2 regions of the Pseudoalteromonas sp. S4492 genome follow, and region 2 is predicted to be linked to the other one. Evidence: riboswitches for the same ligand, from Rfam matches in the RefSeq annotation. Region 2 holds a riboswitch; the other holds the start of a gene.
What was found. A riboswitch is a leader RNA that binds a small molecule or an ion and turns the genes downstream of it on or off. The one in region 2 is predicted to bind lysine.

Region 1 (3,418 bases), on a different contig from region 2:
CCGGGCGAGGTGGCTGACGATATACCGTTTCACCAGTTGTAACCACAGCTAAACAGCGTGTAGTTGCGATGCCAAGCGCATAAAGCGCCTCACTCATGATGTACTCTCGTACTGCTGGGCCTATGGCGCAGCGACCATCACCACCGCGCGAGAATACTGTTGCTCCAGCGCCTTTTAGCTGCAAGTCCCACAATGTGCCATCTTTATCTGCAATAGCGCCAAGCAAATGTGCTCGGCCATCACCAAGACGCGGTGAAAAATGACCAAATTGATGACCTGAGTAACCAAGTGCAACTGGTGCAACATCGTTATCTATCGTTGAACCAGATAACAATTTAGCTAAAAATTCGCTGTCGTGATTAATCGCAAAATTATCAGCGAGCTTGTCATTGAAGAGCAGCAATTGCGGCTCAGCAACGGCGCTAGGCATATCTTTAATCGCAAGTAGTTCACTAATATCTGTGTATCGAGTTTGCAGTTTCATAACTGTCCTTAACGTGTTGCGACACCTACGCGGTTATCACCTACACCATAAGCCACGAGCTGACTAAGTGCCTGCAGGCTGTAGCCACTTTGCTGTTGTAATTCATTGAAGAAGTCTTGCGCCGCTTGTAATGACTTTTTAGTTTGTAAGCCGCCATCAATCAACTCATGGGCACGCAAGTAGGCTTCTACATCGCGAGAAAGCAAAAAGGTATCTTTACCAAGCGCTCGCAAAGCGTAAGGGCCAGTGTTGCCTCCTAATCGAGCGCCATGTTTTTTAAGATAAGCCCACAGACCAATAATATTGTCAGTTGGCCAATCTGCGATAAATTGACTGAAGCTGCCATGTTTCTCAGCAACTTCGTGGATCATGTACGCATTTTCAGGGATCGTTTGTACTTTTTTGAAATTTCGGATGATACGTTCGTCACTGGCCTTTTGCTCAAGCATATCCGGTGGCATCATCAATAATTTTTCTACGCTGAAATCCCAAAACACATCACGAAAACCAGCCCATTTATTATTGATTACAGACCAATAAAAGCCGCTTTGAAATACTTTACGCGTAAACTCTTCTAACCATAAATCGTCATTCATTTTGGCAATATCAGTATCATCGAGCGGGTTTGATAACAGCGCATGCAGCATTTCTTCACTGCCCTTTCGAGATACGGCTCGTTGATAAATATCGTTGAATTTTTCCATCATTTTTCCAATTTATTTGGTTAACGCTAAGTGTACGTAAAAACACGGTTATACGTAACCATGTTGCAAAATCGGTCACTAAAAAACAAATCCTTCGCCTTGACACCTAGATGGCTAAAATGCTTTAATCGCCGCCAATACCCTATTTAACTATGTTGGCTTTAACCTTTAAAGCGAGCATAAAGGGCTGGAAGAGGTGCGTTATTCAGGTAGCGTATGGGAAGAGCACAGACTCTGATGATCATACGTGAGGGGAATTAACGCCGAGAAGTAACACCGTTTGTGAGGTGCTTATTTCGGGCGACTGGGCTGAATCCCAGCGACTGTCACCAACAATAGCAAAACGCTATTGATTAGTTTGGTGGAGAGCTTCTGGTCTTAGTATAATAAGGCCGTTGCGTCTTTATTATTTTAAGCCCATTCGCTCTTCGAATTATACCTTGTTCGAATGACGACATGCGGCTCCATTCAATTGCTCCCGCATAAACTCTTCGAATACCTTATAAGTTCGTGAGAGATGATCAACAATTTTGATTTAAACGACTATCCATTATGGACAGCGCTTGTCACGCCATTTTCTGAATCTGGCGAGGTCGATTACACGGCCCTTGAACAACTGGTCGCTGAGCAGCAAGATGCAAATAACGGCATTTTATTGCTTGGCAGTACCGGTGAAGGACTGGCGCTTTCACTCAAAGAGCAACAAGCCATTGTTGAGCATGTTTGCCAATTAGCACCGACTGTACCACTCATGGTTGCTGTGGGCGGCATGAACCTCAAGCAACAAGTTGCTTGGGTTGAATACTGCAACCAACTACCTATTCATGGCTATCTATTGGGCTCACCTCTGTATGCAAAACCTGGGGTTGTTGGCCAAACACATTGGTTTGAAAGCCTACTCAACGCAAGCCATCACCCTTGTATGTTGTATAACGTACCAGGACGTAGCGCAGTTGAGATCTCACCGCAGGTGATCAAAAACCTTGCTGAACACAAAAACCTTTGGGCTTTAAAAGAGGCCAGTGGCGACATTAGCAAATTTGAAGGCTTTAGAACGGCATCACCAACATTAGCCATTTTCAGTGGCGATGATGCACTTATGCCGTATTTTGCTCAAGCTGGTGCCAAAGGTTTAGTTTCGGTTGCCGCGAATGCTTGGCCGATTCAAACCCATGAGTTTGTTAAACGCAGTTTAAGTGGTCAATACCCAAATCTATTCACCGATTGGTCGCAAGCAATCCAAAGTTTATTCGCTGTAGCAAATCCAATCCCCGTAAAAGTACTGATGCACCTGCAAGGTAAAATAAATACCCCGCATTTACGTCCGCCGCTTACACATTTAGAGCTTGAGCAAACAGACAGCATCACCCACGCAAACAACACAATTTTATCTTGGAACTAAAAACAGGTTTTATCATGAGCTGGTTAGAATTATTAAACAACTTAGAATCAGGCGCAGTTCGCGCAGCAACACAAGACGAGAACGGCAACTGGCACGCCAATGTTGAAGTTAAACAAGGCATTTTAGAAGCCTTTAAGAATGGTACAAATACCGAGTTCCCGGGTGGTTTTGTTGATAAGCACAACTTAGCACCACAAGGCTTTGCAGCAGATGCAGGCGTGCGTATGGTACCAGGTGGTAGCAGTGTTCGTCGTGGCGCACACGTTGCCAAAGGCACCATTATCATGCCACCAGCGTATGTAAATATTGGCGCATTCATCGACGAAGGCACAATGGTCGACAGCCACGCATTAGTGGGTTCATGTGCACAAGTGGGTAAAAATGTTCACCTAAGTGCGGCAGTACAATTAGGTGGCGTACTTGAGCCAATTGGTGCCAGCCCTGTGGTTATTGAAGATGGCGCATTCATCGGTGCAGGCTGCGTTATTGTTGAAGGTGTGGTTGTGAAAAAAGGTGCTGTACTTGCGCCGGGTGTTCGCTTATCGGCAACCATTCCTGTCTACGATTGCGTTAACGAGCGCCAGCTAGACAAAGGTGAAGCAATTCCAGAAAACGCGATTGTGATCCCAGGCTCTCGTCCAGCTTCAAATGCATGGGGTCGTGAACAAGGTCTAAGCATGTCGTGTGCATTGATCGTGAAATACCGTGACGAACAAAGCGATGCATCATTACTGTTAGAAGAGGTTTTACGTTAATGAGCTTTTTGAGCACGCCTATCAAGCAAGCGGTTGAACAAGTTTCAACGCATCTTGATACGCCATTTTTTAT
Region 2 (3,418 bases):
AGAACCAATTAAAGCCACCAGCGTTAAGTTATTTTCAACCGATACATGACAAAATTCAGAAAGCTTATCTAAACAGGCTTGATCAAGCTCTGGACGTGATGCATTCGGTGCGTTATCCAACGTAATTGCAACACTGATCTCAGAAGTAGTAACCAAATCAACCGAAATATTAAATTCGCTTAAAATGGTGAATACACGGGCTAAGAAACCGCTCGCAAGGAGCATTTCTGGGCTTTTAACCGTTAATAGAATCTGGTTTTTACGCTGTGTTACCGCACGAATACCTGGTTGCTGAGACTTTTCTTTTTCAATCCATGTACCACCTAATTGCGGCTCACGGCTTGAACCAACAAACACACTAATGTGGCTACGGCTTGCCGGTAAAATAGTAGCAGGATGCAGTACTTTTGCACCAAACGTTGCCATTTCTGCCGCTTCATCAAAGCTTAAGCGTGCAATTGGGCTTGCTTTAGCGCATAAACGCGGATCAGTACTGAAAATACCGACTACATCGGTCCAAATATGCACGCTTTTTGCGTTAATTGCTTCAGCGAGTAATGCAGCACTGTAATCTGAACCACCACGGCCTAAAGTAGTCGTTTGATTGTGTTCATTGCTACCAATAAAGCCTTGGGTTACCACAACCTGATCATCAAGTAGCGGTACTAAATGCTCTTTAGCTGCCGCAGCGGTTGCTGCAACATTTGGGGTAGCTTTAGCAAATTGGCTATCTGTTTTTAGCACTTTGCGAACATCAAAACGCACCGCATCAAGACCTTGGCCACGTAACACTTGAGTAAACAAATACGATGATAAACGCTCACCAAAGCTCAGTAGCTCATCTTGCTCAGCTACTGACTTTGCGCCTTCTGACGCTAGATTTTGAAAAGCCTTAAGCGTTTCATTAAAGCCATGTGCTAAATCAGCATCAAGCGACAGCTCTGCCAAGATTGCTTCTTGTATGGCGACTACGCCAGTAATATGTTCATCACGCTCAGCCGCGCTCAAATCACGTTTACACAATGCAACTAAATGGTTTGTCACGCCCGCACTGGCACTCACAGCAACTATACGTACTTGATTATCAGCACAAACGATTTCTGCACAGCGGCTCATAGCATCAAAGTTAGCTACACTGGTGCCACCAAATTTTGCAACAACGTAATCTGATTTTGTGTTGGCGGCTAATTGGGTATTCATGTCGTCTCCTTTTGTGGAAAACTATCCACAGTAATTCAAGAAGAACTCGGCAAGGGGGTGCTTTGAAAATAAAGAGTAGTCCATGCCAGAAGCTCTCCACCTAGTTTGGTGACAGTTTTGAGGATTCAGCCCCATAAACCGAAAAATAACCGTGACGTCCGGTTAATTTTCTCGGCGAGTACTTCCCTCATTAATGGTCATCGGCGTTCGTCACCTCACATTAATTACCTAAGTATCGCACCTCTTCTGAATGTTAAGTTAACACCTGGTTAAAATAACAAAGCCTGCAGTTAAAAGCAGGCTTCGAAAGTTAACGTTTAGACGTCTAGCTGTCAAGTTGTTTTATGAAATTAAACTGCCCGCTAAGTGCGAACCGTAATAACCAACGGTATAAGCAATTAATAAATAAACCGACATTTTAAGATAGCTCATAAAGGTCAGTGCCTTAACCTTACTCATGGCAATAATACCTGCCGCAGAGCCGATTATAAGCATTGAGCCACCTACCCCAGTTGCGTAAGTAAACGACAGCCATTGCTGAGGGCTCATCACAATATCAGCTTTTAAAAGTGCTGCAGTCAGAGGTACGTTATCTACCGCTGCTGATAATAGCCCCATCAAGTAGTTGGCATATTCCGGTGCCATCAACTCATATAAGTGAGTAAATTTAGCAAGCATGCCAACTTCTTTTAATGCGCCAACCAGCAATAACACACCAACGAAGAACAATAAGGTGTCGTATTCAATTTCACGTATATAATCGATGATTTTTTTGTTAACGTCTTTTTTGCGCATTAAGAATTGTGCAACCAAAAACATCAGTGATAAACCAAATAAAAAGGTTAATAGCGGTGGTACACTGTAAAGTACGCTTAAAGTTAACGTGGCAATAATCGTCGAGAAGAAGATAACCGCAATGGTTATATCTGTTTTTTCAATTCGACGCGCGGTTTGTTTTTCAAATACTACATTACCCGACATACCCACCGATAGCATCGCTGCTAACAGTGCCACACTTGAAAGCGCAGGGACAATCAACAACAACAGGTGTCCTATCGTCACTTTTTCATCTAAGAAAATCATCAAGGTCGTAACATCACCGGTGATCAGCGATACCCCACCCGAGTTAACACTAAATACAATTAAGGTTGCATATTTTATTAATTTTTTAGGATCTAATTTCAGCGACATCACCACAGCAAGCGAGATTAAAGTCGCGGTTATGTTGTCTGATATTGATGAGAATAAAAATGCAAAGCCACCAATCAGAAACATCAGCTTTCGTTCACTGATTTGATTTGGCATAATTTTATGAACAATATTCTGGATAAAGCCTTTAGAGTTTAAATACGCTACAAAGGTCATTGCAGCCATTAAAAATAGCCACAAAGTCGCGATCTCTAAAATGTTGTGATCCAGTTGGTGTTGTATGGTTTCTGGGCTTTGCCCATGAATTGGAGAGATAAATAAGATAATCCAGCATAAAGTGCCAAAAAAAAGCGTCGTTTTGGCCTTGTTTACATGGATAATATCCTCTATAACGATAAGCAAAAATGCCACCGCTATCAGGGTTAGGATAAGTGGGGTTACCATGGTGTTTGAACAACCTTTATAAAAATGTAAAAATTGTAAGTCGAGTGTTTCGGCGCGGATTCTAGCAGCATAGAAAGCATAAAACTATTCTCAATTACATAATTTACTACTAATCGCTAACACCAAAGTCTGAATTTACTGGAGCTTTATGATCCCAGCTAAAAAGTTATTAAATACCCTTACTGAACATTGGGGGGTGTTAGAACTGCTATTTAAACGTTTTAAGATGGCTGATTTCAGCTTAAAAGACGTACAAAATGCGATAAAACAAAAACAACCTTCCTGGTCAAATGAACGCATTTATAAAGAAACAAATCGTTTATTGAATCAAGATATTATCATTCCACTGGCAAAATCATCGCAGTTAGAAATTAACCGTGCAATCGCCGATTTTGCGACTTTTTTACTACAAGAAGAACACCTAGGTCTTGCCCAAGAAATTAGTGTGCTTGTTGATGATTTAGCTCGCCTTGGTAATCGCCTTGCTAAAGCGGGTGAAATTGAAGATTACGATGAGCTTCGTCGCTTCAGCCGTATTATGGATGATCGGGTACGCAAAATAATGAAATTGTTTGCCCACAATGAAAACGCGATTTTAAATATTGTTGAGCAAGCAAAAGCTGAT

Region 1: another riboswitch for lysine. It lies ahead of dapA (4-hydroxy-tetrahydrodipicolinate synthase); the one in region 2 lies ahead of lysC (lysine-sensitive aspartokinase 3).

What each region holds. Positions count from the first base shown of each region.
Region 1 is NZ_PNCP01000046.1:14,177-17,594, reverse strand. It holds gene CWC28_RS15720 (protein adenylyltransferase SelO) at 1-484, opposite strand, end outside; gene CWC28_RS15715 (DNA-3-methyladenine glycosylase I) at 493-1,188, opposite strand; lysine riboswitch at 1,372-1,568, shown strand; gene dapA (4-hydroxy-tetrahydrodipicolinate synthase) at 1,706-2,590, shown strand; gene CWC28_RS15705 (2,3,4,5-tetrahydropyridine-2,6-dicarboxylate N-succinyltransferase) at 2,605-3,345, shown strand; gene CWC28_RS15700 (PLP-dependent decarboxylase) at 3,345-3,418, shown strand, end outside.
Region 2 is NZ_PNCP01000036.1:198,500-201,917, forward strand. It holds gene lysC (lysine-sensitive aspartokinase 3) at 1-1,200, opposite strand, end outside; lysine riboswitch at 1,282-1,454, opposite strand; gene nhaD (sodium:proton antiporter NhaD) at 1,543-2,793, opposite strand; gene CWC28_RS11490 (MksB family condensin complex protein) at 2,942-3,418, shown strand, end outside.